Regions from separate parts of the Bradyrhizobium sp. WYCCWR 13022 genome, predicted to be linked through region 1. Evidence: riboswitches for the same ligand, from Rfam matches in the RefSeq annotation. Region 1 holds a riboswitch; the other holds the start of a gene.
What was found. Region 1 has a riboswitch for glycine ahead of QY049_RS00130 (D-amino acid dehydrogenase). Riboswitches for the same ligand answer to the same signal wherever they lie in the genome.
Positions count from the first base shown of each region.

Region 1 (15,201 bases):
CGCGGTCCGCACGTAGTCTTCGCCGAGCACGTCGAGCATCGCCGCGCGGGTCATGCGCGCGATCAGCGCGATGTAGATGAAGGAGAGCGCGCAGGTCGGCAGGATGATGCGCTCGAAGAAGGGGCCGAAGCCGGCCGAGATGCTCTTGAAGCCCTGCACCGGCACCCAGCGCAGGTCGATGGCGAAGACCTGGATCAGGACGTAGCCGACCACGAACACCGGCACGGAGAAGCCGAGCACGGAGAGTCCCATCACGAAGCGGTCGATCCAGGTGCCATGCTTCCAGGCCGCGATGACGCCGAGCGGCACGGCGACGATGACGGCGAGGATGATGGTCGACAGCGCGATCGAGATCGACGGCTCGACGCGCTGGCCGATCATCTTCATGACCGGGAGATTGGAGATCAGCGAGGTCCCGAGGTCGCCGTGCAGCAGCTTGTTCACCCAGGTGATGAACTGCACGATCAACGGCTCGTTGAGGCCGAGCGAGGTGCGGATGCGCTCCAGACGCTCCGGCGTCGCGTTGTCGCCGGCGAGGATCGCGGCGGGATCGCCAGGTGTCAGCCGCAGCAGCAGGAACACGAACAGCGCGACGACGCCCATCACGGGCACCGCGGCCAGAACGCGGCGAATGAGATAACCTAGCATGCACCTATCTCCGGCTGCGGAATTGAGGGGGCCGAGAGGCGCCCGTGGATTCGGTCGTGTCTATCATGCGCGCCTGTCACTCGGGCTGGAAGAGACGGCCGGAGAGCCGTTCTCTCGGGGCAAATTGTGTGCCAAGGGCAGGGCGGTCGCAAGGGCCGCCCCGCAGTGATTTGCGACCACTCAGGATGCACGACGCAGCTCTTGCTCAACCGCAAGTGAGGGGGCCGATCGCGGTGCGTTGAGCCCGCGCCAGCCGTCGATGGTTCCCGCAATCATCTGCGCGGTTGCGGCCGACAGGGTCCAGCCGAGATGGCCGTGGCCGGTGTTGAAGAACACGCCCGGCATCCGGCCTGCACGCACCACTGGCATCATGTTCGGCATCATCGGTCGCAAGCCAGCCCAGGGCACGACGCGCGAGGTCTCGACATCGGGGAAATTGCTGCGCACCCAGTCGATCAGCGGCTGCACGCGATCGGCGCGGATGTCGCGGTTGAAGTCGTTGAACTCGGCGGTGCCGGCGACACGAAAGCGATCGGCGCCGAGCCGGCTGGTGACGATCTTGGCGGCTTCGTCGAGCAGGCTGACCGTCGGCGTCGCGTCGCGGCTTTCGGCGGAGTCGAGCTGCACCGTGATCGAATAGCCCTTCACCGGATAGACGTTGACGCGCTCGTCGAGCATCGCCGCAAAGTGACGGCTGGCAACGCCGGCACAGACCACGACGCCGTCCGCCTTCAGCATGCCGCGCGCAGAAGCGGCAGCGTCGCTTGCCGAGAGATCAGCCCAACCGATGACAAAGCCGCCGCCGGCTTGCGCGATGGAATCGATGTTGGCTTCGTGGATGAAGGTCGCGCCGCGACGCTTGCAAGCCTCCGCAAGGCCGCGCGTGAATTTGTGGATATCGCCGGTCGCGTCCGACGGCGTGTAGAAACCGCCGTAATACTCCTTGCGCAGGGTCGGCTCGATCGTGCGAATTTCTTCCGTTGTCACAGGGCGGCGATCGAGGCCGCCCTCCTGCAGCAGCGCGTTGACTTGCAGGCCGGATTCAAAGTCCTTCTTGTCGTGATAGATGTGGAGGATGCCGCGGCGCTCGAGATCGAAGTCGATGCCTTCGCGCGTCGCGATCTCGAACAGGTGCTTGCGGGCTTCGATGGCGAGCCGCGTGGTCAGAATCGTGTTCGCACGGTAGTTGCCGATTGCGGCGACGAACTCGCTCATCCACGAATATTTGTGCCAGTTCGGCCGCGGGTTCATCAGCAGCGGCGCATCGCGCCGGAACATCCAGCGCAGGCCCTTGAGGATCGTCGCGGTGCTGTTCCACACTTCGGCATTGCTGGCAGAGAGCTGTCCGCCGTTCGCGAACGAGGTCTCCATCGCGGCATAACGGTGCTTGTCGAGCACCGTCACCTCAAAGCCGCGTTCGAGCAGGGCATAGGCGGTCGTTACGCCGGTGATGCCGGCGCCGATGATGGCGATATGAGTCATGATGAGTTAGGGGCTCCCGTGAGTTAGAGATGGCTGACCGCCGGCCCGAAAGCCGTTGGCGGCGCCCCATCTGTCACGGTTACCTGAGAGCTTGATCCGATGCGGACCTCGGAAGGTCGACCTCGGACTATCCCCTTCGGTGGACGCCACGATAGTCAAATCGTGCCGCCTCTCTCCAGATCGTCCTGACGATACAGTCCTTTTGCCTGAGAGTTTCCGGGGCGGTTGCTCCGTCGGCGCCGCAACGAAAGCTGATGCCTTCGTTGCGATCTCTCCCGCATCGTCGCGTGGACCATCGAGCAGTACGATGCGCCTCATTTTTAGACAAGGCTAAATTTCATCCGCGACTGCAAACGCATTGTGCAGTGCGAGGTTGATGGATCGAGTCATTCCGGGGGCGCGCGGCGCAACCCGGAATCTCGAGACGGACCATCCCGGCATGACCGACTTGCTACTCAAGCGTCGCCAGCAGCCCCGCCATCAGGCGACCGCGCTCGACCAGGCTGTCGACCTCGATGAATTCCTCGAGCGTGTGGCCATTGCCGCCGCGCACGCCGAGGCCGTCGAGCGTCGGGATGCCCATCGCGCCGGTGAAGTTGCCGTCGGAGCCGCCGCCCGAGCTTGCATGCGGTAATTCCGCGCCGAGAGATTTGGCGATGCCGCGTGCCTTTTCATACAGCGCCATGGTGCCGGCATCCGGCTCCCAAACCGGCCGCGTCACGCCGCGCGTCACCTTGAAGATGACGTCGTTGGTGGTGCCCGAGAGTGCCAGCATGCGTTCGACGCCGCGGTCGAGATCGGCCTGGCGCTTGGCCATCGAGAGCGCTTCGCCGGTCGCGGTCGTCGCGACACAGTTGACCCACTGCCCGCCATGCACGACGCCGACCGAGAAGGTGCAATCCTCCGTCGTCATCGCGTCGATCGCGAGAATTTGCCGCGCCATCTCGCGGATCGCCGAGCGTCCCGCCGACAACGTCGCGCCGGCGTGACTCGGTCGTCCCGTCGCTTCAAGATTGAAGCGCGCGATGGCGTAACGTCCGGTGGTGACGCCGTTGTCGGCACGGCCGGGCTCGGGCACCAGCACATATTTGTTGCGGGCAGCTTCTGCTTCGATGATGTCGCGTGTCGAGGGCGTGCCGACTTCCTCGTCGGGCGTGAACAGGATGGTAATCGGCAGCGGCGTGGTGAAGGAGGCGCGCGCAAGCTGCCGGATCGCTTCCAGCGAGAGATAGTTGCCGCCCTTCATGTCGTAGACGCCGGGGCCGTAGCATTTGTTGCCCTCACGGCGCCATTTCAGCTTCTCGATAGTGCCGGTCGGGTGGACGGTATCCATGTGCCCGGCGATCAGGATGCCCGGTTCGCCCTGCTTGGGATGCGGGAAACGCGCGCGGATGACGCCGCCAAAGCCCTGACGGCCGGCGATGCGTTCGATCGTCGCACCCATGATGGCCATATCGCGCGCCGCAATATCGAGCATGCGGTTGACGGCACCGGCGTCCCAGGTCGGGCTTTCGCATTCCACCCAGGTGCGCAAGCCCTCGAGCATCGCCTCGGAATCGAAGGGAAGATTGGCTGGATTCATCTCAATGTCTCTCGAGCTTGGAAGGTGGAACGCGCATTGCATTGGCGCGGGACGGGACAAGCGGAGAATGTTGTAGAGCCAAACCGATCTTTGTGGAGCCCGTGGATGCGATGCCATGGGCTGCACCGAAACCGGATTGACGCGCTCAAGACTGTCTGCAAGTCTCGAAAGATAAAGGCATTGCATGAGGTTAGTTCGCCCAAGAAACGAACCTGATGCTCAACCAAGAACCTGCCTTTGAACAGTTTCACGTCAGGAGAAACTTATATGTCCAAGATTTCGCGCCGCAAGCTTCTCAAGATTGCGGGTGTCGCGCCGACGGCGCTTGCGTTTGCGTCCGTGTTGCCGCCGAACGCGTCGGCCGCCAGCGGCAAGACCATCACGGCTGTGATGCATTCGGACCTGCGCATCATCGATCCGGGCTTCACCACCGCCTACATCACGCGCGACCACGGCTACATGGTCTACGACACCCTGCTTTCGACCGATTCGACGTTCAAGGTTCAGCCGCAGATGGCGGACTGGAAGGTCTCCGACGACAAGCTGACCTACACCTTCACGCTGCGCGACGGACTGAAGTGGCATGACGGCGCGCCGGTGACCGGCGAGGATTGCGTCGCATCGCTGAAGCGCTGGGGCAAGAACGACGGCATGGGCCAGAAGCTCATGGACTTCACCGCCAGCATCGAGGCGCCAGACGCCAAGACGATCGTGCTGAAGCTGAAGGAGCCCTATGGGCTGGTGCTTGAATCGATCGGCAAACCGTCCTCGCTGGTACCGTTCATGATGCCGAAGCGGCTCGCCGAAACGCCGGCGGGCAAGCAGATGGCCGAGCAGATCGGCTCCGGTCCCTTCAAGTTCGTGCAGAGTGAATTCCAGCCAGGCGTGAAGTCGGTCTATGCCAAGAACACCGATTACGTGCCGCGCAAGGAACCGGCGAGCTGGACCGCCGGCGGCAAGGTCGTCAAGGTCGACCGTGTCGAATGGATCACCATGCCGGACGCGCAGACGGCGGTCAACGCGCTGCAGTCGGGCGACATCGACTTCATGGAAAACCCGCCGTGGGATCTGCTTCCGGTGCTGGAAGGGAACAGCGACCTCAAGGTCGAGGTCCTGAACAAGTTCGGCTTCCAGACGCTCGGCCGCATGAACTTCCTGCTGCCGCCGTTCGACAATCCGAAGATTCGCCGCGCTGCGCTCCTGGCGATGAACCAGAAGGACGTGCTCGACGCGCTCGTCGGCAATCCCAAGTACTACAAGCTCTGCGGCGCCTATTTCGTTTGCGATACGCCCTTTGCGAGCGATGCAGGTGGCGAGACTCTGGTGAAGGGCGGCGGCATGGCAGAGGCCAAGAAGCTGCTCGCCGAGTCCGGCTACGACGGAACGCCGATCGCGATCATGGCGCCCGGCGATGTCACCACCTTGAAGGCCCAGCCGGTCGTCGCGGCGCAATTGCTCCGTGAGGCTGGCTTCAAGGTCGACCTTCAGGCGACCGACTGGCAGACCGTCGTGAGCCGGCGTGCCGGCCAGAAGCCGGTGAAGGAGGGCGGTTGGAACATGTTCTTCACCAACTGGGTTGCCGCCGACGTGATGAACCCGGTCGCCAACGTATCGATCGGCGGACGGGGCAAGAACGGCGGCTGGTTCGGCTGGGCGGAAGATGCCAAGATCGAGAAGCTCAAGGACGAGTTCGTCCGCGCGGCCTCGCTCGACGATCAGAAGAAGATCGCCTCCGAGATCCAGAAGGAAGCCTATGACCAGGTGATTTACATCCCGCTCGGCCAGTATCTGGCGCCGAGCGCCTGGCGGAAGTCGCTCACCGGCGTGCTCGACGGTCCGGCGACTCCGATCTTCTGGAACGTCGACAAGTCAGAGTAAGACGGAACAAGGGAAGGGGGCTTCCGGCACCCTTCGCCATGACATCACGCGGCGCCGCTGTCATCAGCGGCGCCGTTGTCGTTCGGTATTCCTGTTTCGGTGAAGGCGGGAGCGGCGCCTCAGCAGTGGCTGTCGCGAACCTGCTCGAGCCCTTCGCTTGCAAAAGGCGGATTGACGGCGGCGTGCTCGGCTGAAGACGCCGATCGCTCAGCCTGCTGACGGTCCGGCTTGCGCGCTTCGTTGCGGTGCTGTGGTTCCATTGAGTCCATCTCTCGAATTGCTGCAAGACAACATGAAGAGGGCTTTGAAGTTCCTCACACGATCGGGCGATGATGCGGCTTGAACAGCCGCCCCTTCTCCACGACCAGCACGATCGCGAGCGCCGCAAGCGTCGACAGGAAGAAGCCGACCGAGAACGGCAGCAGCGTGCCATCGAAGCTCTGGCCGATCGCCGTGCCGACGACGATGCCGATCAGAGTCGTGATCGAGCCGTAGAGCGAGGAGGCGGTGCCGGCGATGTGGCCCTGCGGCTCCATCGCGAGCGCGGTGAAATTGGCGACCATCATCCCGAACGAGAACATCATCAGCGCCGACAGCACCATGAACAGGGGCAGCGGCAGCACGCCGAGAATCTCGGTCAGCAGCATCACGCCGGCCACCGCGGCATAGAGCGTCAGCGCGCCGTGCGAGATCACGCGCATGCCGAGCCGCCCCACCAGTTTCGCGTTGAGGAAGCCGGCGACGGCGGTGCCGGCCGCGATTGCGGCGAAGGCGAGGGGGAAATAATGGCCGAGATGATAGATGCCGGTGAACACCTGCTGCGCGGAGAACACATAGGAAAATAGCGCGCCCATCACGCTGCCCGCGGCGGTCGCATAGCCGATGGTCTGGCGGTTGGTGACGGTCTGGCGGAAGGCCGAGAGCACGTCGGCAGGCGCGAGCGACCTGCGCTCCGTCTCGGGCAGCGTCTCCGGAAGCCGCCACACGCTCCAGGCCAGCGCGATGATGCCGTAGAACATCAGCACGACGAAGATGCCGCGCCAATGCGTGACCAGTAGCACCGCCTGTCCGAACGAGGGCGCGATCACGGGCACCGCGATGAAAATCATCATGGCAAGCGACATCACGCTCGCCATGCGGCGGCCGGCATAGCAGTCGCGCACGATCGAGGTTGCGATCACGCGCGTCGCCGAGGTGCCGAGACCTTGCAGCGCGCGGGCGAGCAGCAGCGTCTCGAACGAGGGCGCGGCGACCGCGAGCACGCTCGCCACGGCATAGACCGCCATGCCGCCGAGCAGCACCGGCCGGCGTCCGAACCGGTCGGACAACGGGCCCATGATGAACTGCCCTGCGCCGAAGCCGATCAGGAAGGTCGACAGCACGAGCTGGAGATGGTTGGCGTTGGGAATGCCGAAGGCCGCCCCGATGTTGGGCAGTGCCGGCAGCATCATGTCCATCGCGAGCGGATTCAGCGCCATGATGGACGCGATCACGACAACGAATTCGGGAAAACCCATGGGGCGGTGTCCGGAGGACACCCAGTCGTCGGCATTGACGTCGGACAAGCAGCTCACCTCTGATTTCAGAGGCTAAATCTAAGGCCCATGCTGCATTGCACAACCCATGTTTCGGGATGGCTGTCCGGCGGGGCCGGGGACGGACAACAAATGGTGAAGACGTCACGAGCCGAAAAGCCTGAGATCGGCTCGCACGACCGGCCTGCTCGACCGGGTCGAGCGCCGATGATCATGTGTTTTGCATTGTCCGCTATCGGCAATCGCCATAAGTGCGCGGCTGGCCGCTGCTTCCGCCGGTAACGGTCCGCGATTTTCCAGCGCCACATTGGACACGCATCCTTTTCGCGCTGGTGGTCTTCGCGGCATTGATTGCGCTCGGAGCGGCTGCCGTCGTCAAGGACCCTGCGTCCTTCGCGCTTGTCGCAATCGTTTGGAATGAAATCAAAGCGGTCCTCGTCTTACTGCTTCGGTTCTTTGAAGCAGTGCGCTCATAACTCGGCTCGCACTGCCGTAAGGCAGAATCGCAGCTTCTCCGTTGTCACGACGACAAGGCCTTCTCCTTCACGATGTCTCTGCTCCCAATCTCGAGCTCGCCTTCCGCCTCGCAGTGCGCTCAATTCAGTCGGGTGCGGCCAACATCGTGCGGGCGTAGCTAAATCGACAAGGCATGACCTCGACGGCGTGGTCCGGCATCTTGCCGCGCAGGCCCTCTCAGCTCCGGGGCGTCATGCGTTGGTGCGGGCAGCCGGGGTCGAACCGGCACAGCTCTTGCGAGCCGAGGGATTTTAAGTCCCTTGCGTCTACCAATTTCGCCATGCCCGCTTGATCCAACGGGATCAAACACTTAAGTCCCGTCCGGCCGTCTGGAATTGGCGCTTTCGCACCGGACAGGGGGTTCTTCCTTAAGCGAGCCGGCGGCACAAGGCAAAGCCTCAATCCCGACATCTGGCCCTGCTTTAGGCATTCTCAATTCACGGGGACTATTTTTCCGCCCATGCCTGCTTCGCTCTCCTCTTCCGTCCGCGCCTGTTGTGCGGTTGCCGCGCTGGTTGCGGCCGGCTTCGCGCTGTCCGGCTGCGCCGGCGTGAGCGAGACGATCGCCCCCGCTTTTGCCGATCCCGCCAAATACGAATTGTACGACTGCAAGCAGCTCGAGGGCGAGCGCAAGGCGCTCGCGGCGCGCACCACGGAATTGCAGAAGCTGATGGACAAGGCGGAGACCGGGACCGGCGGTGCCGTCGTGTCCGAACTTGCCTATCGCAACGACTACGTCGCGGTCCGAGGCTCGGCGCAGATGGCGGAAGACGCGTGGCGCCGCAACAGGTGCCGGGAAACGCCGCCTGACGCGACGCCGGCGTCTTCGACGCCGCAGCGGCCGGACATCAAGCCGGCTCCGAAGCGCTAAGCGCGCCAGCCGTAGATCCAGTCCTGTCGCGCCAGCATGCGCTCCGGCCCGAGCGCACGTATCGCAAGATCGCGCGCGATCGCGAACGGGCCGCCGAGATGATAGATGCGACCCTGCTGCCGCGCGGTCCGCTGTACCTTCCTGACACGGGCCTGACGCAGCAGGCCGTATTGCTTGAGCGCCGCGGCGACGCCGCTTGCGTCCTCGGCGGCCTCGAGGCTCAGGTGCCGGGCCAGCACGGCGGCATCCTCGATCGCCATGCCGGCGCCTTGCGCGGCGAACGGCAGCATCGCGTGCACGGCATCGCCGAGCAGCGCGATCGGGCCCTTGCTCCACGGGCAGCCTTCGGGCACGCCGAACAGCGCCCATTTGCGCCAGCTGTCGACGGCGGCCAGCATCATCCGCGCCGTCGCCGGCCAGCCCGGCGCGGCGAAGGCCTCCATCACCTCGGAAGGATCGCCCGGCGTGCTCCAGCCCGGCCTGTTCCAGGTGCCCGGCAGCACCGCCACGACGTTGAGCTGCCGGCCGCCTGCGATCGGATAGGCGACGAGATGGGCGTTCGGGCCCATCCAGAGCTGCACCCGCCGCGCGGTCAGATCCTTCGGCAGCTGCGTCGCATCGAGCGTGCCGCGCCAGGCGATCAGGCCGGAGAAGCGCGGCTGCACCTCGGGGAACAGATGCTGGCGGACCGTCGACCAGATGCCGTCGGCGCCGATCAGGGCGCTGGCGAGATCGCTGCGGCGGATCGTCCCGCTGCGATGGACCACGGTCAGTCCCTTGGCATGGGCGGCGACATCCTCGAAGGTCGCGCCCAGCTTCAGGTCGATATCGGGATGGTCGGCGACCGCGCCCGATAGCGCCGATTGCAGGTCGGCACGATGCACCACCCAATAGGGGGCGCCGGCGCGCGCGGACGCAGCTTCGCCGAGCGGCATCCGCAACAGCTCGCCGCCGGCGCGCGCGCTCATGATCGAGACCGCGTCCGGGACGACGGCGCGCAGCCTGAGCCGCTCGGTAAGGCCAAGCTCGACCAGCACGCGGCTGGCGTTGGGGGAAAGTTGCAGGCCGGCGCCGACTTCCTCGAGACGCTCGGCCTTCTCCAGCACGACGATGCGAAAACCGCGCCGCGCGAGCGCAAGCGCAGCCGTCAGTCCTCCGATTCCGGCACCGGCTATGACGATCGTTCGCGGGAGGGCCACCCCTGACCCAAGGAAGCGGTCAGGCCACCTTGTCCTTCAGCACGCATTCGGGGGGGCGGGCTTCGCCAGCTTTCAGGTCGGCGGCAAAGCGGTACAGCGTCGAGCAGTACGGGCAGATGATCTCGTTGTCGTTGCCGAGGTCCAGGAACACGTGCGGATGGTCGAACGGAGGATTGGCGCCCACGCACATGAACTCTTGCGAGCCGATCTCGATGACGGGGACACCGGCATCGTTATGGAAGTGCGGGACGACATGGTCGGACATCGTAGTTCATCCTGGAGTGGCAATGGCGGCAGACACAATCAGCAGTGACGCGGCATATTATCGACGCGGCGGACCATACTGATGGGTGCAGTTGATTGCTAGCCCGGTGGAACCGAAAGGATCGCAATTGCCCCATGCTCATTTGCTCATGCAAATTCGACACAATCTTGTCGCCTCAGAGAAGCCCTTCTTTCGTCGGGGACGTTGTGTCGCAATTTTGGCATACTATGTCTGTGGACACGCGGAATTGCGACGAAAGACCAACCATCGGGCGCGAACGGCCGACGCAAAAGATTTCGCGAATGTCCAGGCTTTCAGCATGAAGTGGCTGCGAATCAGCTCAGCTTTGGCAGGAATTGCTGCATGCAGCGTTGTGCTCGCGCAGGTAGTGCCGCATGCCCGGCAGGCCGGCGCTGTCCTCGCCGCGAAGGACGATCCGGCGGCGCTGTCCGAGCTCGAGCTCGACGCGGCCCTCGCGAACAACGACCGCCTGGTCCAGGACAATATCGAGGCCGCGCTTGGTGCCGGTGACGCCGATCTCGCCGACAGCTTCGTCACGCTCGCGCGTGATCGCAACATCGCGCTGCCCGACGACCTCCTCAGCCGGGTCGGCGATGCCGTCAAAGCGGAACATTCCACCTCGCACTTCGCCAGGCGCTTTGCCACCGGTCTCGTCACCGGCAATGCCGACGATGTCGCGAGCCTGTCGGGCACGGTCGCCGGCGATCTCTTCGTGATCGGCGACGTCAGGGACGTCGTGCGCGAGGGCAAGCATCTCGCCATGGGCGAGGATACCGATCGCCTCGTGCTCGGTCTCGCCACCGCGGGCCTCGCGGTGACGGCGGTGACCTACGTGTCCGCCGGCGGTGCCGCGCCTGTACGCGCCGGGCTGACGCTGGTGAAGGATGCCCGCAAGGTCGGACGGCTCGGCGAAGGTCTCGCCGAATGGGCCGGCCGGTCCGCGCGCGAGGTGGTGGACACGCCGATGCTGCAGAACGCGGTCGCCTCGGGCTCGGTGCTGCGGCCGGGCGCGACCGTGAATGCGATCAAGGCCGCGTTCCGCGTCGAGAAAGCGGGCGCGCTGGTGCGGCTCGGCAAGGACGTCATGCGCGTGGCCGGGAAATCAGGCACGCGCGGCGCCATGGACACGCTGCGCATCGCCGAAGGGCCCAAGGACGTCGCGCGCGCGGCGCGGCTTGCGGAAGCGCAAGGGAGCAAGACGCGCGCGATCCTGAAGCTGTTCGGCCGTGGCGCGCTGCTGCTGGTCGGCGGCGCGTTCGACCTTGCGCTGTGGCTGCTCGGTGCGGCGTTGACGCTGTTCGGCCTGCTGGCCTCGATCAAGGCGACCACCGAGCGCCTGACGCAAGGCTGGTGCGATCGCAGGCGGGCCCGGCGGCTCCGCCGGGCGCAGCTCGCGGCCGAAGCCGCTCTGGCGAATTCGACCGCCACGGCCTAAGATCAATCGTCCCCACAACATTCCCGGAACTGCTGATGCCGAGCTTTCACAACGGCGCCGTTGAAATTGCCTATCTCGACGAAGGCGAGGGCGACCCGATCATCCTGGTGCACGGCTTCGCCTCGAGCAAGAACGTGAACTGGGTCTATCCGACCTGGGTCTCGGAGCTGCGCAAGAACGGCCGCCGCGTCATTGCGCTGGACAATCGCGGCCATGGCGACAGCGCAAAGCTCTACGAGGCCGCGCAGTACTCGATCCCCACCATGGCCGGCGACGTGCTCGCGCTGATGGACCATCTCGCCATCCCGCAGGCCGACATCATGGGCTATTCGATGGGCGGGCGGATGGCCGCGTGGCTCGGCCTGAACGAGCCGCAGCGCCTGCGCTCGGCGATCCTCGGCGGCATCGGCATCGGCGGCCTGATCGAGGGCACCGGGCCCGGCGAGAACGTCGCCGAGGCGCTGGAGGCGCCCTCGCTCGACGACGTCACCGATCCTGTCGGGCGCACCTTTCGCGCCTTCGCCGATCAGACCCGTTCCGACCGCCGAGCGCTCGCCGCCTGCCTGCGCGGCACGCGCGATCTCATGACCGAGCAGGAAGCCGCGCGCATCGACGTGCCGGTGCTGATCGCGGTCGGCTCGACCGACGACGTCGCGGGCTCCGCCAGTGCGCTCGGCGCGATCATTCCCGGATCGGAAGTGCTGGATATTCCAGGCCGCGATCACATGCGCGCGGTCGGCGACAAGGTCTACAAATCGGGCGTGCTCGACTTCCTCTCACGCCGCGGCTGAGGTCTCGTCCGCGGCTTCTTCGTCTCCGACCGAGCGAAACAGCGCCATCAGCACCACGAAGGTCGCGACCCACACCATGCGCGCGCCGTAACGGTCGTGCGGCCCGGAGATCACGCCGCAGATGAAGGCGTTGCCGAGCAGGGCCAGCGTCACGGTCGCGGCCAGCAACGTCAGATCGTCGAGCCGGCGATGGGCGAGGGCGTGTCCGAGCAGCACGAGCAGCCCCAGCATCGAGAGCAGCGCCACCGGCACGTGCAGCCAGTTGACGTAGTCGAAATTGAGACCCCAATGCTGCTGGCGCGCTGCGCGCATCGGCGCGACCTGCGCCGGGATGTAGCGCTCGATGATGCCGTAGGTGTGCGGGATCCAGACGCTGGCGCCTTCGCCGGTCGCCACGTGCAGCAATTGCTGGCCCATCGCCCGCAGCGCCGCGCCGGCCTGCCAGGCCGGATAGTCGGCGAGCGACCGCTCGACGATGGTGCCCATCTCGTCGTTCAGTCCGTGGAAGCGGCCGAGCTCGTTGAACACGCTCTTGCCCCAGAGGAATTCGTCGGCGGTCGCGGGCAATTCGTTGCGATAGGGACAGAGCTTGAAGTTTTCGTGCGGGCAATGATCGTTGAGAAAACGTGCGACGATGCCGTCCTGCATCATGCGGCCGAAGGCAACGCCGGTGCCGCCGGGTGTCCAGGCCCATTCGCCCGACAGCGCGTGGTTGGCCGACACCAGCATCAAGCTGCCGGCGACGATCGTCAGGCTCGCCTGGGTCAATCCGGCAATCGGCAGGCGAGGCCCAAGCAATGGCCGCATCATCCAGCCGGCGGCGCAGAGCCCGAACAGCACGCCGAGCGTGGCGCTGTGGGTCGCGGCGGCAAAGGCGGTGAAGACGAACAGCGCGCCCTTCTCGAGCCCGGAGAGGCGATCGCCACCGACGATCAGCAGGAACAGCGACAGCACCGACAGTCCGGCAAAGATGTCGGTCAGCAGCATGCTGGCGAGCCACGGCAACGCCGTCGACAGGATCAGCAGCAGGCTGATGGCGACGAAGCGGAATGTCTGCATCATCGAGAGCACGCGCAGCGTCAGCTGCAACAGCCACAGCGTCGCCAGCGACTGGACCGCGAGGTTGGTCCAGAAGCCGAAACCTTCGCCATAGTGCAGATAGAGGCCGAACACGGTGGAGCGGCTGGGGACGAGATAGCCTTCGTACCAGCGCGCCAGATAGCCGCCGGTATCCCATTGCAACAGCGGATAGCCGTTCCAGAACGCGGGCGCGATCATGAGGAGGGGCAGGGTCACCGCCGCCAGCCGCAGCCAAAAGGTACCCGCGGCGCGCGCGCGCAATTGATCGGTGGTGATGCTCAAAGCTGTTCCCGTCCTCTGCCGGACCATGCCCGCAATACTGGTCGGGACGAAATTCACCAATAGTTTGACGCCGCCCGGCTTGAATTTGGCGGAACTCTGACCATTTCAAGCCGACCTTGCCGCCTGGGGACGCCGGAAGAACCCGTTGTGTTTCAACGCGTTGGCATGCTTTCGCGGGCAAGGCGCTGTTCACTCTCAGGCAAGCCCGTCAGGACTTTGTCGTCTACACTGTGCTATAGAGCCAACAAAACCAGCCCATTCGAAAGAGCAGATTCCATGGCAGTGCATCAGGTCAATCCGGGAGGAAAGCTCGCAACGCTCGATCCGATCTGGGACCGGATCCGCGGCGAAGCCGAGGACATCGTCCACCGCGAGCCCGAGCTTGCGACCTTCATCTATTCGACGGTGCTGCATCACAGCCGCCTCGAGGATTCGGTGATCCACCGCGTCGCCGACCGGCTCGATCATTCTGCGCTCTCGGGCGACCTGGTGCGCCAGACCTATGACGAAGCGCTGCGCGACGATCCTGATTTGGGCAATGCCTTCCGCGCCGATCTCGTCGCCGTCTACGACCGCGATCCCGCGACCTCGCGCTTCATCGATCCCTTGCTCTACTTCAAGGGCTTTCATGCGATTCAGACCCATCGCCTCGCGCACTGGCTCTATCTGAAGGGCCGCAAGGACTTTGCATATTACCTGCAGAGCCGCGCCTCCGCGGTATTCCAGACCGACATCAATCCCGCCGCGCGCATCGGCCGCGGCATCTTCCTCGACCATGCCACCGGCTTCGTCTGCGGCGAGACCGCCGTCATCGAGGACGACGTCTCGATCCTGCACGGCGTCACGCTCGGCGGCACCGGCAAGGAGAACGAAGATCGTCATCCCAAAATCCGCCACGGCGTGCTGATCGGTGCCGGTGCGAAGATCCTCGGCAACATCGAGATCGGCCATTGCGCGCGCATCGCGGCCGGCTCGGTCGTGGTCAAGCCCGTGCCGCACAACGTCACGGTCGCCGGCGTGCCGGCGAAGATCGTCGGCGAGGCCGGTTGCGCCGAGCCGTCGCGCACCATGGACCAGATGATCAACGCGATGGGTCTTTGAGCGTGTGAGTAAGGGCCGGATTCTCCGGCCCTTTTCGTCCCCAAATTCTTTGGCAATTCATGCTGGCGGTTCGCCGCATCTCGTCCTAAAACGCGGCCAGCCAATTTCGATCGGAGACTTGCCGTGGACGTCAAAGAAGTCAGAAAGCTAGATGCGTATCTGAAGCGCGTGTTCGGCAATCCCAAGATCCGCGTCGTGCCGCGGCCGAAGAAGGACGATTCCGCCGAGGTCTATATCGGCGAGGAATTCATCGGCGTGCTGTTCGTCGACGACGAGGACGATGATCGCTCGTTCCAGTTCCAGATGGCGATCCTCGAGGACGATCTGGTCGATCAGGAATAATTCTCGACGCCACCGTCGCGCGCGAAGCGGAGTCTTCGCCGTGCGCGGCGTCCTATCGAGTCCCGGACGCACTGCGTTGCGTTCGCAATGACAGCCAGCACGTCACCGCCGCGCCGTCATCGATGTCGCCAACGTTTGAAGCTCGCCGACGAAGGCGGCGATCGCCGGATTGC
Region 1 is NZ_JAUIZJ010000001.1:11,162-26,362, reverse strand. Features, by position in the region: gene QY049_RS00135 (ABC transporter permease) at 1-648, opposite strand, end outside; gene QY049_RS00130 (D-amino acid dehydrogenase) at 829-2,130, opposite strand; glycine riboswitch at 2,199-2,311, opposite strand; glycine riboswitch at 2,315-2,418, opposite strand; gene QY049_RS00125 (M20/M25/M40 family metallo-hydrolase) at 2,582-3,712, opposite strand; gene QY049_RS00120 (ABC transporter substrate-binding protein) at 3,980-5,590, shown strand; gene QY049_RS00115 (hypothetical protein) at 5,710-5,850, opposite strand; gene QY049_RS00110 (multidrug effflux MFS transporter) at 5,905-7,155, opposite strand; tRNA gene QY049_RS00105 (tRNA-Leu) at 7,841-7,929, opposite strand; gene QY049_RS00100 (twin-arginine translocation pathway signal) at 8,102-8,512, shown strand; gene QY049_RS00095 (FAD-dependent monooxygenase) at 8,509-9,711, opposite strand; gene QY049_RS00090 (zinc-finger domain-containing protein) at 9,731-9,976, opposite strand; gene QY049_RS00085 (hypothetical protein) at 10,296-11,432, shown strand; gene QY049_RS00080 (alpha/beta fold hydrolase) at 11,468-12,223, shown strand; gene QY049_RS00075 (hypothetical protein) at 12,209-13,585, opposite strand; gene cysE (serine O-acetyltransferase) at 13,862-14,686, shown strand; gene QY049_RS00065 (DUF3126 family protein) at 14,810-15,028, shown strand; gene QY049_RS00060 (LysR family transcriptional regulator) at 15,131-15,201, opposite strand, start outside.

Region 2 (15,201 bases), 130 kb from region 1:
CGGTCTGATGCTGTTCTACATGTGCCTCGGCCGGCTCGGCACGCTGACCACGAATGCGCAAGGGTACTTGCGCATCCCGATCGGCGTCGCGCTGTCGGTGCTGCTGCTCGGCGAAAGCGTGCCGTCGAACCTGGCGCTGGGCCTGCTGCTGGTCATGGCGGGCGTTGCCGCCATGACGGTGCCGGCAGAGCGGCTGAAGCGGCTTACGCTGCCCGGTCGAGATGCGCGGTGAGGCCCGCGAACAGGCCGCGGCCGTCGGTGCAGCCCATGATGTCTTCGACGTGGTTTTCCGGATGCGGCATCATGCCGAGCACGTTGCCCTTGTCGTTGACGATGCCGGCAATGGAATGCGCCGCGCCGTTGATGTTGTTGGCCTCGTCGACCACGCCCTCGGCCGAGCAGTAGCGGTAGAGCACCCGCCCCTCGCCTTCGAGCCGCTTGATGGTTTCTTCATCCGCCTCGTAATTGCCCTCGCCATGCGCGACCGGCACGCGGATCACCTGGCCGGCATTGTAGCCGCGGGTGAACGGCGTGTCGGAACGCTCGACGCGCAGATGCACGTCCTTGCAGATGAACTTCAGCCGCGCGTTGCGCATCAGCACGCCCGGCAGCAGGCCGGACTCGCAGAGGATCTGGAAGCCGTTGCAGACGCCGAGCACGAGGCCGCCCTTGGCCGCATAGTCGCGCACCGCATCCATCACCGGCGCCCGCGCCGCAATCGCACCACAGCGCAGGTAATCGCCGTAGGAGAAGCCGCCGGGTACGACGACGAGATCGGTGCCGGCAGGCAGCGACGTCTCGGCATGCCACACCATAGCGGGTTCATGGCCCGAGATGAGCCTGAGCGCACGCGCCATGTCGCGTTCGCGGTTGATGCCGGGGAAGACGAGGATGGCGGCTTTCATCAGAGCAGCTCGACCCGATAGTTCTCGATCACGGTATTGGCGAGCAGCTTGTCGGCGGCGTCCTTCAGCGCGGCTTCGGCCTTGGTCTTGTCGGCGCCGGCGAGCTCGATGTCGAACACCTTGCCCTGCCGCACGCTGGCCACGCCGTCGACGCCGAGCGATTTCAGCGCGCCTTCGATGGCCTTGCCCTGCGGATCGAGGATGCCGGTCTTCAGGGTAACGGTGACACGTGCCTTCACGTCATCTTCCTCTTCAGCTTTTCACCAGCACGGGACCCGTGCCCTGCGGACGCTCGTTCTCCATGAGGATGCCGAGGCGCTTGGCGACTTCCGTGTAGGCCTCGAGCAGGCCGCCGAGATCCCGGCGGAAACGATCCTTGTCGAGCTTCTCGTTCGACTTGATGTCCCACAGACGGCAGCTGTCCGGCGAGATCTCGTCGGCGACGATGATCCGCATCATCTCGTTCTCGAACAGCCGGCCGCACTCCATCTTGAAGTCGACGAGGCGGATACCGATGCCGAGGAAGAGGCCGGTCAGGAAGTCGTTGACGCGGATGGCGAGCGCCATGATGTCGTCGATCTCCTGGGGCGTGGCCCAGCCGAACGCGGTGATGTGCTCTTCCGACACCATGGGGTCGTTGAGCTGGTCGTTCTTGTAGTAGAACTCGATGATCGAACGGGGCAGCTGCGTGCCCTCCTCGATACCGAGGCGCTGCGACAGCGAGCCGGCGGCGACGTTCCGCACGACCACCTCGAGCGGCACGATCTCGACCTCGCGAATCAACTGCTCGCGCATGTTGAGGCGGCGGATGAAGTGGGTCGGCACCCCGATGTCGTTGAGGTGCTGAAACAGGTACTCCGAGATCCGGTTGTTGAGGACACCCTTGCCCTCGATAACCTGATGCTTTTTGGCATTGAACGCGGTGGCGTCATCCTTGAAGTGCTGGATCAGGGTACCGGGCTCCGGACCTTCGTAGAGAACCTTTGCCTTGCCTTCATAAATGCGACGCCGACGGCTCATTGGGATGTACCGTGTTTTGTTGAAATCCATGTATTTGGTGTGCTCCGGTTACCAGGTTACGACCCACAGCGGAGCTGCCGTGAACGGCTCGGACCCCGTCTGGAACGCAAGGAAACAGAACGGGAACCAAGCCTTCAGGCAACCTATCCGATTGGCTGTCCCAGCACAATCGATCCGGCCCATCCGACGCTGACTTATACCACCTTGCCTGCGGCTTTACGGCTCGTTGTTCGGCCGATCATGCCCCTTATCTAGGCATGCGCGGGGGTCTTCGCAACGAGGACCGCCACGTCCAGAGACCTCAAGGAATCGGAAGACGCATGAGCGAATTCAACAAGCGCGAAGAAGGGTTTGAAAAGAAGTTTGCCCTCGACGAGGAGCAGAAATTCAGGGCGGAAGCCCGTCGCAACCGCCTGCTGGGGCTGTGGGCGGCCGAGAAGCTCGGGATGTCGGGCGATGCCGCCACGGCCTACGCCAAGGAGGTGGTCGCGGCCGACTTCGAGGAGGCCGGCGACGGCGATGTCCTGCGCAAGGTCATGGCCGATCTCATCGCCAAAAACATCGCCATCACCGAACAGGCGATTCGGGCCAAGATGAGCGAGCTGATCGCGGTCGCGGCCGCCGAGGTGAAGGCCGGAAAATAGGCTTGACGACGGGCGGCGGGCGGCCGTGGAAGGCAGACCCGCTGCCCGCCCTGTCGGACTTGCAGCCGGCCCCGCGCAGTGCCAAATGGGCGGCATGTCTCAGGATCACATCTCCAACGTCCTCGCCCAACGCTACGCCTCGCCCGCCATGCGCGCCATCTGGAGCGGCGAAGGCAAGGTCCGCCTCGAACGCGACTACTGGATCGCCGTGCTGAAGGGCCAGCGCGATCTCGGCATTCCCGTGCCCGATGGCGTGATCGAGGCTTATGAGCGCGTGAAAGACCAGGTCGACCTCGACTCCATCATGCGGCGCGAGCGCATCACCCGTCACGACGTCAAGGCGCGGATCGAGGAGTTTTGCGATCTCGCCGGTCACGAGCACCTGCACAAGGGCATGACCAGCCGCGACCTCACCGAGAACGTGGAGCAATTGCAGGTCTACCGCGGGCTCCAACTCATCGAGACCAAGAGCATCGCCGCGCTCATTCGCTTTGCCAGGCACGCCAAGCAGCTCCGCGACATGCCGTTCACGGCGCGCACGCACAACGTCGCCGCGCAGGTCACGACGCTCGGCAAGCGCATCGCCATGTTCGGCGAGGAGATGCTGGTGTCGCACCAAAGCCTGGTCAACGTGCTCGACACCTATCCCGCGCGCGGCCTGAAGGGCGCGGTCGGCACGAGGCTCGACCAGATCACCTTGTTCAACGGCGATGCCGGCAAGGCCCGCGCGCTCGAACAGCGCATTCTCGTCCACCTCGGCCTGCCCAAGAGCTTCGATGCGGTCGGCCAGGTCTATCCGCGCAGCCTCGACTTCCGCGCGGTCAGCGTGCTGACCGAGCTTGCCAGCGGTCCCGGCAATTTCGCCAAGACGCTGCGCCTGATGGCGGGCCATGAGCTTGCCAGCGAAGGTTTTGCCAAGGGCCAGGTCGGCTCGTCCGCGATGCCGCACAAGATGAACAGCCGCTCGTGCGAGCGCATCAACGGCCTGCATGTCGTGTTGAAGGGCTATCTCGCGATGGCCGCAGGGCTCGCCGGCGACCAGTGGAACGAGGGCGACGTCTCCTGTTCGGTCGTTCGCCGCGTCATGCTGCCCGATGCCTTCCTCGCCATGGACGGCCTGCTCGAAACCCTGCTGTCCGTGCTCGACCAGATGGAAATCTTCGACGCCGTCGTCGCAACCGAACTCAACCGCTATTTGCCCTTCCTGCTCACCACCACGGTGATGATGGAGGCGGTGAAGAAGGGCGCGGGCCGCGAAGGCGCGCATGAGGCGATCAAGGAGCATGCGGTCGCTGCCATCAGGGACCTCCGCACCGGCAAGATCGTGCAGAACGACTTGCTGAAGCGTCTCGCCGCCGATCAGCGTCTCGGTCTCAGCGAAGCCGAGCTGAGCCAAGTGCTCGAGCACGGCCGCGCCAATTCCGGCGATGCCGGCGCGCAGGTCGATTACTTCGCCGAGCAGGTCGACGCGCTGGCGAAGGCAAAGCCTGAAGCGGCCAAGTACACGCCGGGCGCCATTCTCTAGCTAGTCAACGGTGGGTAGCGAGTAGCGAATGCAAACTTTCCCATCCGCTACTCGCAATTCGCCGTTCGCCTCACTCTTCCTTGAAGCCGTACTCCGGGACGTTGCCGCTGGCGCCGTAATATTTGTACGGCAGGAATTTGCCTGACATCGTGATCTTGACGCGGTCGCCCTTCGGATTCGGCAGGCGCTCCATCACCATGTCGAAATCGATCGCCGACATGATACCGTCGCCGTACTCTTCCTCGATCAGCGCCTTCCAGGCCGGACCATTGACCATCACCAGTTCGTAGAACCGGTAGATCAAAGGATCGGTCGGCGGCATCGGCATGCCGCGCATCGGCGTCTCGTTCAGCATCGCGGTCTCGGCCTTCGAAAGGCCGAACAGCTCAGCGGCGTTGGCCGCTTGCGGCTTCGTCAGCTTCATCTGGCCGAGGATCGCCCCGACGATCAGCACCTCGGAATAGCCGCCGATTTTTTCGCAGACGTGTTTCCAGCTCCAGCCCTTCTCGCGTTTGATATCGAGCAGCTTTTCGGTGAGGTCTTCGCGTTTCATGTCAGGGTCTCCCTTGGTCAGGCATGTGACGGGCCTGCCGCTTTGGGAGGCACGAAACGTGCCAATAAATGAGGCTTACGGCCTCGTGCGGGACGACCTACGCGCCCTGCTCCACCATCCCCTGCAGCCGCACCAGCTCCGCCTCCAGATCCCGCTCCACATCCGCCGCACGGATCTCCAGCACGCGATAGTCGCGCGCCTCGAGCCACGCTCGCCGCGACGCGCGATCAGCGGCGATGGTGTCGCCTTCGCCCGGATTGACCAGCTCGATCGCGATCCGGTGCGGGAACGAGACGAAATCGGGGATGTGGCGGCCGACCGGGGTCTGACGCTTGAACCCACCTGCGAAGCGACGGTCGCGGGTCAGCGCCTGCCAGAGCAGGCGTTCGGCATCGGTCGGATTGCGGCGGAGCAGGCGCGCGAGGCCGCGCACGGTCGAGCCGCTGTCCGGCGCGCCGCCGGCCTGCCCATGCTCGGCCAAGAGCGCGCGCAGGCGCGTGGCCTGCTCGCCGTCGAGCACACCGCCTTTGGCCGGTCCCTTGCGCCCTTCCGCGATCGCCATCACCACGCCGTGGAGCGTGTGCATGTCCTGCTTGGTCGGCTCCATCCGGCTGAAGATGTTGCGCAGGTTCACCAGCATGGTGTCGCGCTTCTCCGCCGGGCGCAGGAATTCGACCCGGTCGAGCTCGCGCACGAGATTGTCGAAGAAGGCCTGCATCTGGTGCTGCGAGGCCCGCTCGGATCGCTCAGGCATGCCGTGCGGCAGCTCGCCCGAGGTTGCATGCTTGAACCATTCGTAGCCGACCAGCAGCACCGCCTGGGCGAGGTTGAGCGAGGCAAAGCCCGGATTGACCGGGAAGGTGATGATACGGTTGGAAAGCCCGACCTCCTCGTTGGTCAGGCCCCAGCGCTCGCGGCCGAACAGGATGCCGGCCTTGCCGCCGGTCGCAACGTGCCCCGAGATCTCGGCTGCTGCCGCCTCCGGCCCGACCACGGGCTTGGCCTGGTCGTGGGGCCGCGCGGTGGTGGCGAACAGCAGGTCGAGGTCGGCGACCGCCTGCGCCACCGTGTCGAACAGCTCGACCTTTTCCAGAATGTGGTCGGCGCCGGCCGCCGCCCGCTGGGCGGCAATGTTCGGCCAGCCGTCGCGCGGATTGACGATGCGCAGGGCGCCAAGCGCAAAATTGCCCATGGCGCGCGCGGCCATGCCGATGTTTTCCCCGAGCTGCGGCTCGACCAGGATCACGATGGGACCGTCCAGCGACAGGCCTGCCTTGCTCTTGTCAGTCCCCGACATCTCGTTTCGCTTTCACTCTGGTCGTCCAAGGCCTTGGCGGGGCACTCTTCAGGAATTGATTCAAGGCCGGCCGCCGACCGGGCTGCCGTGTCCGCCAGTCGTTTGCCTGTCCTGACGAAATTCTCAAGGGAAATAACGACTTGGATTCAGCTTTTGAATCTCGCCCGAAACCTGAACCCGGTCCCTGCCACGGTAGCCGGCAGCGCCCCCCATCTGTGGAAGCTGGGTGAGCTAAAAGTGCATAATCACTTGGCTTTCGCCCGCCACGGTCCGGTGCTAAGAGGCGGCGGATATTCAACTTGGCGCCTCTAGCGCCGATCCCAAGAGGGCTGCACCGATCATGGCAAAAATCAAGGTATCCAATCCCGTCGTCGAACTCGATGGCGACGAGATGACCCGGATCATCTGGCAGTACATCAAGGACAAGCTGATCAACCCGTTCCTGGATGTCGAGCTGCAGTATTTCGACCTGGGCATGGAGTACCGCGACCACACCAACGATCAGGTGACCATCGACGCCGCCGAGGCGATCAAGAAGGTCGGCGTCGGCGTCAAGTGCGCCACCATCACCCCCGACGAGGCCCGGGTGAAGGAGTTCAACCTCAAGCAGATGTGGAAGTCGCCGAACGGCACCATCCGCAACATCCTCGGCGGCTGCATCTTCCGCGAGCCCATCATCTGCAAGAACGTGCCGCGCCTGGTTCCCGGCTGGACCAAGCCGATCATCATCGGCCGCCACGCCTATGGCGACCAGTACCGCGCCACCGACATCAAGTTCCCGGGCAAGGGCACCCTCTCGCTGAAGTTCGTCGGCGAGGACGGCACCGTCATCGAGAAGGAAGTGTTCAAGGCTCCGGGCGCCGGCGTCGCCATGGAGATGTACAATCTCGACGATTCCATCATCGACTTCGCCCGCGCTTCCTTCAACTACGGCCTGCTGCGCAACTATCCGGTCTATCTCTCGACCAAGAACACGATCCTCAAGGTCTATGACGGCCGCTTCAAGGACATCTTCCAGGAGATCTTCGACGCCGAGTTCAAGAAGGAGTTCGACGCCAAGGGCCTGACCTACGAGCACCGTCTGATCGACGACATGGTCGCCTCGGCGCTGAAATGGTCGGGCGGCTATGTCTGGGCCTGCAAGAACTACGATGGAGACGTGCAGTCGGACACGGTCGCGCAGGGCTACGGCTCGCTCGGCCTGATGACCTCGGTCCTGCTCACGCCCGACGGCAAGACCGTCGAAGCGGAAGCTGCCCACGGCACGGTGACCCGTCACTACCGCGAGCACCAGAAGGGCAAGGAGACCTCGACCAACTCGATCGCGTCGATCTTCGCCTGGACCCGTGGCCTCGCCCACCGCGCCAAGCTCGACAACAACGCCGAGCTGGCGAAGTTCGCCTCGACGCTGGAGAAGGTCTGCGTCGACACGGTCGAGGAAGGCTACATGACCAAGGACCTCGCGCTCCTGGTCGGCGCCGACCAGCGCTGGCTGTCGACCACCGGCTTCCTCGACAAGGTCGCTGACAACCTCGTGAAGGCGATGGCAGCTTAAGCTGCCATCTGCATTTTCGCCCGACTGGGCCAGACATCATCACGGGCCGCGCCGAAGCGCGGCCCGTTGCTTTTGAGAGCCGTTGCGGACAGATGCGACCATGTCGTGCACCGGGCGCAACGGCTGCCGACATCCCCTGGCTGAAGCAGGCGGGCGAGTTCAAGAGCGCGCCCTACTCGGCCGAGTATGTCGTCCTGAAGAAAGGCTGAGCGCTCAGCGGTCGGTGCCCTCGCGCTCGGCCTGCGCCAGCTCTGCCGCCGCGAGATCGCCGGTCTCTTCCAGCCGTGCGCGCGCCGTCTCCTGAACGTGCGCGGCGAGCATCGGCATGCGCGCGATCAGGGCGTGAAAGTCCTGGGCGTCGAGCAGCAGCAGCCGCGTCTTGCGCGTCGCGGTCACCGTGCCGCTGCGCTTGGTCTTGTGCAGCAGTGCGATCTCGCCGAAGAAGGTACCGTCACCGAGCCGCACATGCTGGCTCGGCAGCGCGATCTCGACCTCGCCGGCGGTGATGAAATACATCGACGAGGCCGCATCGCCCCGGCGCACGAGGATCTCGCCCTGCTCGATCGTGCGCGCGCGCAGCAGCCGCATGATGTCGGCGATTTCGCCCGCCGACAGATGCGAGAACAGCGGCACCCGCGCCAGCATGCCCCAGGTGACGACGAAATCCCGCCGCCTCACCTCTTCGGCAAAGGCGCTCGAGATGATCGCCACCGGCAGCGCGATCATGGCGAAACCGCTGATGATCGCGAACACCGAGACGAACTTGCCGAGCGGCGTCACCGGCACGACGTCGCCATAGCCGACGGTGCCGAGCGTCACGATCGCCCACCACATCGCCTGCGGGATGGTGCCGAGCTTGTCCGGCTGCACGTCGCGCTCGATGGCGTAGAGCAGCGAGGCGAAGGTGAGCACCGCGCCGATCAGGATGACGACGCAGCCGATCAGCGCCCTCCGCTCGGCGTGCACGGCGGCGAGCAGCGAGCGCATCGCCGGCGAGTAGCGGATCAGCTTGAAGAACGGCAGCACGCCGAGCGCGGCCAGCGTCGCGTGCCGGCCCATCATCAGGACGATCGCGGCGGGCAGGAACGCCATGAGGTCGATGATGCCGAGCGCCGAGAACGCATAGCCGAGCCGGTCGGCGAGCGGCGAGCCGTTGCGCGGCGTGTGGCCCGCCACGGTCCAGAGCCGCGCGGCATATTCCAGCGCGAACACGATGACGCAGAGGATGGTGATGCCGGAGAACAGCGCGTCGAATTGCGCATCGAGTTGCGGCACCGACGCGAGGATCATCGCGGCAACGTCGAGCACGATGACGCCAATGATGATCCGAATGAAGCGCGATCCGACCGAGTAGGCCAGCGGATCGTGCTCCAGCAATTCGTAGAGGCGATCCCTCAAGTCGGGATCGCGAAGCCCAATTCCTCGCGGAACGAGGCGCATGGCGATTTACGCGCCTGCCGCTTTTTGTTCGAGGACGGCTTTTTCGATCGCCGCCAGCGCGTCCGTCGCCTTGGCGCCGTCGGGGCCGCCGGCCTGCGCCATGTCGGGACGGCCACCGCCGCCCTTGCCGCCGAGCGCTTCGGAGGCGACGCGCACCAAATTCACGGCGTTGAAGCGCGCGGTGAGATCGGCGGTGACGCCGACCACGATTCCGGCCTTGCCGTCCTCGGTGACGCCGACGATCGCGACCACGCCGGAGCCGATCTGCTTCTTGGCCTCGTCGGCGAGGCTCTTGAGATCCTTCATCTCGATGCCCTGGACCGCGCGCGCCATCAGCTTGACGCCGCCGACCTCGCGCACGCCGGAGGCTGCGCTGTTCCCGGCGGACGCACCGCCGCCCATCGCGAGCTTCTTGCGGGCGTCGGAGAGCTCGCGCTCGAGCTTCTTGCGCTCCTCCATCAGCGCCGTGATGCGCGCCGGGACGTCGTCCAGCGAGGTGCGAAGCTCGCTCGCCGCGGTTTTCGCCAGCGCCATGGTGTCGTTGGCGTGCTTGCGCGCGTAATTTCCAGTGAGCGCCTCGATGCGGCGGACGCCGGAGGCGACCGCGCTCTCGCCGGTCAGCGTGATCAGGCCGATATCGCCGGTGCGCCGCACATGGGTGCCGCCGCAGAGTTCGACCGACCAGCCGAGCGCGTTGGCGCCGCGCTCGCGCGCGGTCTTGCCCATCGAGACGACGCGAACCTCGTCGCCATACTTCTCACCGAAAAGCGCACGCGCGCCCGCCTCGCGGGCCTCGTCAACGCCCATGACGCGGGTCGTGACCTCGTCGTTCTCCAGCACCACGTCGTTGGCGATGTCCTCGACGCGGGCGAGTTCCTCCGCCGTGATCGGCTTCGGATGCACGAAGTCGAAGCGCAGCCGGTCCGGCGCCACCATCGAGCCGCGCTGGGCGATGTGGTCGCCGAGCACCTGGCGCAGCGCCTCGTGGATGAGATGCGTCGCCGAGTGATGCGCGCGGATCGACGAGCGCCTGGAATGATCGACCTCGAGCTGCAGCGCGGTTCCGACCTTCAGCTCGCCGCTCTCGACGGTGCCGACATGCACGAAGAAATCGCCGAGCTTCTTCTGCGTGTCGGTGACGCGGAACCTGATGCCGCCCTCGCCCGTCAACACGCCGGTGTCACCGACCTGGCCGCCTGATTCCGCATAGAACGGCGTCTGGTTCAGCAGAAGCGCGCCGGTGTCGCCGGCCTTGAGGCCGGCCACTTCCGCACCATCCTTCACCAGCGCCGAGACCACGCCTTCGGCGCTCTCGGTCTCGTAGCCCAGAAATTCGGTGGCCCCGAGCTTCTCGCGCAGCGGGAACCAGATCGCCTCGGAAGCCGCCTCGCCCGAGCCCTTCCAGGACTCGCGCGCCTTGGCCTTCTGCCGCTCCATCGCGTCGGTGAACGCAGCCTGGTCGACACCGATGCCGCGCGACTTCAGCGCGTCCTGCGTCAGGTCCAGCGGAAAACCATACGTGTCGTACAGCGTGAAGGCGACGTCGCCGTCGAACATGTCGCCCTTCTTCAAGGAAGCGCTCTTCTCATCCAGGATCGCCAAGCCGCGCGACAGAGTCTTGCGGAAGCGGGTCTCTTCCAGCCGCAGCGTTTCCTCGATCAAATTCTCCGCGCGCATCAAGTCGGGATAGGCCTGGCCCATCTCGCGGACCAGCGCCCAGACCAGCCGGTGCATCAGCGGCTCCTTGGCGCCCAGCAGCTGCGCATGGCGCATCGCGCGGCGCATGATCCGGCGCAGCACATAGCCGCGGCCCTCGTTCGAGGGCAGCACGCCGTCCGCAACGAGGAAGGCGGAGGAGCGCAGATGATCGGCGATGACGCGGAAAGAGGCCACAGTCTGCTCGTTCGGCCCGCTGCCGAGCGCGGACGACGTCGCGTCGATCAGATGACGGAACAGGTCGGTCTCGAACACGCTGTCGACGCCCTGCATGATGCAGGCCATGCGCTCGAGGCCCATGCCGGTGTCGATCGAGGGACGCGGCAGGTCGACGCGTTCCTCCTTCGTCACCTGCTCATATTGCATGAACACGAGATTCCAGAATTCGAGGAAGCGGTCGCCGTCCTCTTCCGGCGAGCCGGGAGGGCCGCCCCAGATATGGTCGCCGCGGTCGATGAAGATCTCCGAGCACGGGCCGCACGGGCCGGTGTCACCCATCGCCCAGAAATTGTCCGACGTCGGGATGCGGATGATGCGGTCGTCGGTGAAGCCGGCGATCTTCTTCCAGAGCCCGTGCGCCTCGTCGTCGGTATGGTAGACGGTGACGAGCAGCTTGTCCTTCTTCAGCCCGAAATCCTTGGTGATGAGCTTCCAGGCCAGCTCGATCGCGCGCTCCTTGAAATAGTCGCCGAACGAGAAGTTGCCGAGCATCTCGAAGAAGGTGAGATGGCGCGCGGTGTAGCCGACATTGTCGAGGTCGTTGTGCTTGCCGCCGGCACGCACGCATTTCTGCGACGTGGTGGCGCGCTGGTAGGGCCGCTTCTCGACGCCGGTGAAGACGTTCTTGAACTGCACCATGCCGGCATTGGTGAACATCAACGTCGGATCGTTGCGCGGCACCAATGGCGAGGACGACACGATCTCGTGGCCGTTCTCGGCAAAGAAGTTCAAAAAGGTCGACCTGATCTCGTTGACGCCGCTCATGTTCATCCAATCGGGTGTGCTTGGACCCGCTCATCCGCCATCCAAACCGGTGATTTGGGCTGATATCTGCGGGCCAAAGCGCTTTTAGACAAGGCCAGCTTCGCTGTCCAGAAACTGTGCAAGCAGATCAGAGGGTTGCCGCATCAGCGTAATCCCGTCGCAATCCCTTTGGAAAGCCGCAATCCGCGCGTTGACAGGCTTGGCCGGGCTGTGGTCTGTACCCATCTGTATCGTACGGCCACGACGGGAGAGACCGGCTTCATTGCCGGCGCCGAAGGAGCAACCGCCCCGGAAACTCTCAGGCAAAAGGACCGCGTGGCTTTGACGACATCTGGAAAGAGGCGCCGACGGGCAAAGACCTTTTGAGAAGGGTTGGCCCGGACCAGCGTCCGCCGACGGGATAATACTCTCAGGCACAGCGACAGATGGGGCTTCGACTGGTTGCCTCCGGGGAATCGTCCCTGGGGAACCGCCGAGGGCCCCGTGATGCTTGCGCGCGACGACGAAGACTCCCTGAAACGTACCCCCCTTCACGACCTTCATTTGTCGCTCGGCGGCAAGATGGTGCCGTTCGCCGGCTATGACATGCCCGTGCAGTACCCCGCCGGGGTCCTCAAAGAGCACCTCCAAACCCGCAGCTCGGCCGGCCTGTTCGACGTCTCCCATATGGGCCAGATCGCGCTCCGGCCGAAATCCGGCAAGGTCGAGGACGCCGCCCGCGCACTGGAGCGACTGGTCCCGCAGGACATCGTGGCGATCGCGCCGGGACGGCAGCGCTACGCCCAGTTCACCAACGCCGATGGCGGCATTCTCGACGATCTCATGGTCGCCAATTTCGGCGATCATCTGTTCCTGGTGGTCAACGCCGCCTGCAAGGCCGCGGACGAGGCGCATCTGCGCGCCAATCTCTCCGATGCCTGCATCATCGATTCGCTCGCGGACCGCGCGCTGATCGCGTTGCAGGGCCCGAAGGCGGAAGCCGCGCTGGCGAAATTGTGTGCAGAGGCACCGTCCATGAAGTTCATGGATGCCGGCCCGCGCAATGTTGCCGGCCTCGCCTGTTTCGTCTCGCGCTCGGGCTACACCGGCGAGGATGGATTCGAGATTTCGGTGCCAGCCAGCGACGCCGAGCGTCTCGCCAAGACGCTGCTGGAAAACCCCGATGTGATGCCGATCGGCCTTGGGGCCCGTGACAGCCTGCGACTGGAAGCCGGGCTCTGCCTCTACGGCCACGACATCGACGCTGAGACCACGCCGGTCGAGGCTGCGCTGGAATGGTCGGTGCAGAAGAGCCGCCGCACCGGTGGCGCCCGCGCCGGCGGCTTTCCCGGCGCCGAAAAAATCCTTGCCCATTTCGACAACGGCGCGTCCCGCCGCCGCGTCGGCCTGCTCGCCCAGGGCCGCGCCCCGGTGCGCGAGGGCGCGGTGCTGTTTGCAGATGGCGCAGGCGGCGAGCCGATCGGAAAGGTCACCTCCGGCGGCTTCGGCCCGAGCCTGAACGCGCCTGTGGCGATGGGCTACGTGCCGACGAGCCTGAGCGCACTCGACACAAAACTCTTTGCGGAGGTGCGCGGCCAACGTCTGCCGCTCGCCGTCGCCGCCATGCCCTTCGTGAAAAACACCTACAAACGCTGAGGATCGACAATGACCACGACGCTGTACACTTCCGACCACGAATGGCTGGCGATCGACGGCGAAGTCGCCACCGTCGGGATCACCGATTACGCGCAGTCGCAGCTCGGCGACGTCGTGTTCGTCGAGCTGCCCAAGGTCGGCCGCACCCTGAAGAAGGCCGAAGCTGCCGCCGTCGTGGAATCGGTCAAGGCCGCCTCCGACGTCTACGCACCGATCTCGGGCGAAGTGCTCGAGACCAACGATGCGCTCGCCGCCGAGCCCGCGCTGGTGAACTCGGACGCGCAAGCCGCGGCCTGGTTCTTCAAGATCAGGATTGCCGACAAGAGCGAGCTTGGCGGCCTGATGGATGAAGCCGCCTACAAGGCGCACACGGCATGAAGATATGAGCCGCACCGTCTCAACATACTCACTGTCATCGCCCGCGAAGGCGGGCGATCCAGTACGCCGCGGCCCATCGGCCCTAGCCGAAGCGGCTGCGTGTACTGGATGCCCCGCCTTCGCGGGGCATGACAGCAACTCCTAAAGCGAGGACCCATGATGACCGCGCACCGCAAATCCAATGGCGACACCACCGCCTTCGTTCGCCGCCACATCGGCCCCTCGGCGCGCGATGTCACCGCCATGCTGGAGACTGTCGGCGCCAAGAGCGTCGACGCATTGATGGCGGAAACCCTGCCCGCCTCGATCCGGCAGGCAGCACCGCTCGATCTCGGCAAGCCGCTGAGCGAGACCGAGGCGATCGCGCACATGGCCGAGCTCGCGCGGCAGAACCAGGTCTTCACCTCGCTGATCGGCCAAGGCTATTCCGGCACGATCCTGCCGGCGGTGATCCAGCGCAACATCCTGGAGAACCCGGCCTGGTACACGGCCTATACGCCCTATCAGCCCGAGATCAGCCAGGGCCGGCTGGAAGCGCTGTTCAACTTCCAGACCATGATCTGCGATCTCACCGGGCTCGACGTGGCCAACGCCTCGCTGCTCGATGAGGCGACCGCCGCGGCCGAAGCCATGGCGCTCGCCGAACGGCACTCGCAGGTGAAGGCGCAAGCCTTCTTCGTCGACAAGGACGTGCATCCACAGACGCTGGCTGTGATGCGCACCCGCGCCGAGCCGCTCGGCTGGACTCTGGTCGTCGGCGATCCCCTCACCGATCTCGACAAGACGGACGTGCTCGGCGCGTTGCTGCAATATCCCGGCTCTTCAGGCGCGGTGCGCGACCTCCGGCCTGCAATCGCGGCGCTGAAGGCCAAGGGCGCACTCGCGATCGTCGCTGCCGATCTGCTGGCGCTGACCGTGCTCGCCTCGCCCGGCGAGCTCGGTGCCGACATCGCGATCGGATCGGCGCAGCGCTTCGGCGTGCCGATGGGCTATGGCGGACCGCACGCCGCCTATATGGCGGTGCGCGATGCGCTGAAGCGCTCGCTGCCCGGCCGCATCGTCGGCCTCAGCGTCGACTCGCGCGGCGCCCCGGCCTATCGCCTCGCGCTGCAGACCCGCGAGCAGCACATCCGCCGCGAGAAGGCGACTTCCAACATCTGCACCGCGCAGGTACTGCTTGCCGTGATCGCCGCGATGTATGCGACCTATCATGGCCCCGAGGGGCTGGCGCAGATCGCGCGCACCGTGCATCGCCGCACCGCCGTGCTCGCCGCGGGCCTGCGCAAGCTCGGCTTCGCGCCGCAGTCGGAGACTTTCTTCGACACGATCAGCGTCGATGCCGGCGCCAAGCGCGCCGAGATCGTCGCGCGCGCTGCCGCCGAGAAGATCAATCTCGGTGTCGGCGAAGCGAGCTTGCGCATCGCGTTCGACGAGACCACGACACCTGCAACGGTCGAAGCCGTCTGGCGTGCGTTCGGCGGCCAGCTCTCCTACGCCGAGATCGACGCGACCACGCGCGAGGCGCTGCCGGAGGCGCTGAAGCGCACCA
Region 2 is NZ_JAUIZJ010000001.1:142,919-158,119, forward strand. Features, by position in the region: gene QY049_RS00740 (DMT family transporter) at 1-232, shown strand, start outside; gene purQ (phosphoribosylformylglycinamidine synthase subunit PurQ) at 204-905, opposite strand; gene purS (phosphoribosylformylglycinamidine synthase subunit PurS) at 905-1,144, opposite strand; gene purC (phosphoribosylaminoimidazolesuccinocarboxamide synthase) at 1,158-1,925, opposite strand; gene QY049_RS00760 (DUF1476 domain-containing protein) at 2,246-2,569, shown strand; gene purB (adenylosuccinate lyase) at 2,664-4,094, shown strand; gene cynS (cyanase) at 4,165-4,647, opposite strand; gene QY049_RS00775 (TrmJ/YjtD family RNA methyltransferase) at 4,745-5,944, opposite strand; gene QY049_RS00780 (NADP-dependent isocitrate dehydrogenase) at 6,285-7,499, shown strand; gene QY049_RS00785 (cyclic nucleotide-gated ion channel) at 7,713-8,939, opposite strand; gene alaS (alanine--tRNA ligase) at 8,946-11,639, opposite strand; glycine riboswitch at 11,874-11,962, shown strand; gene gcvT (glycine cleavage system aminomethyltransferase GcvT) at 12,126-13,274, shown strand; gene gcvH (glycine cleavage system protein GcvH) at 13,284-13,652, shown strand; gene gcvP (aminomethyl-transferring glycine dehydrogenase) at 13,812-15,201, shown strand, end outside.
Region 2: another riboswitch for glycine. It lies ahead of gcvT (glycine cleavage system aminomethyltransferase GcvT); the one in region 1 lies ahead of QY049_RS00130 (D-amino acid dehydrogenase).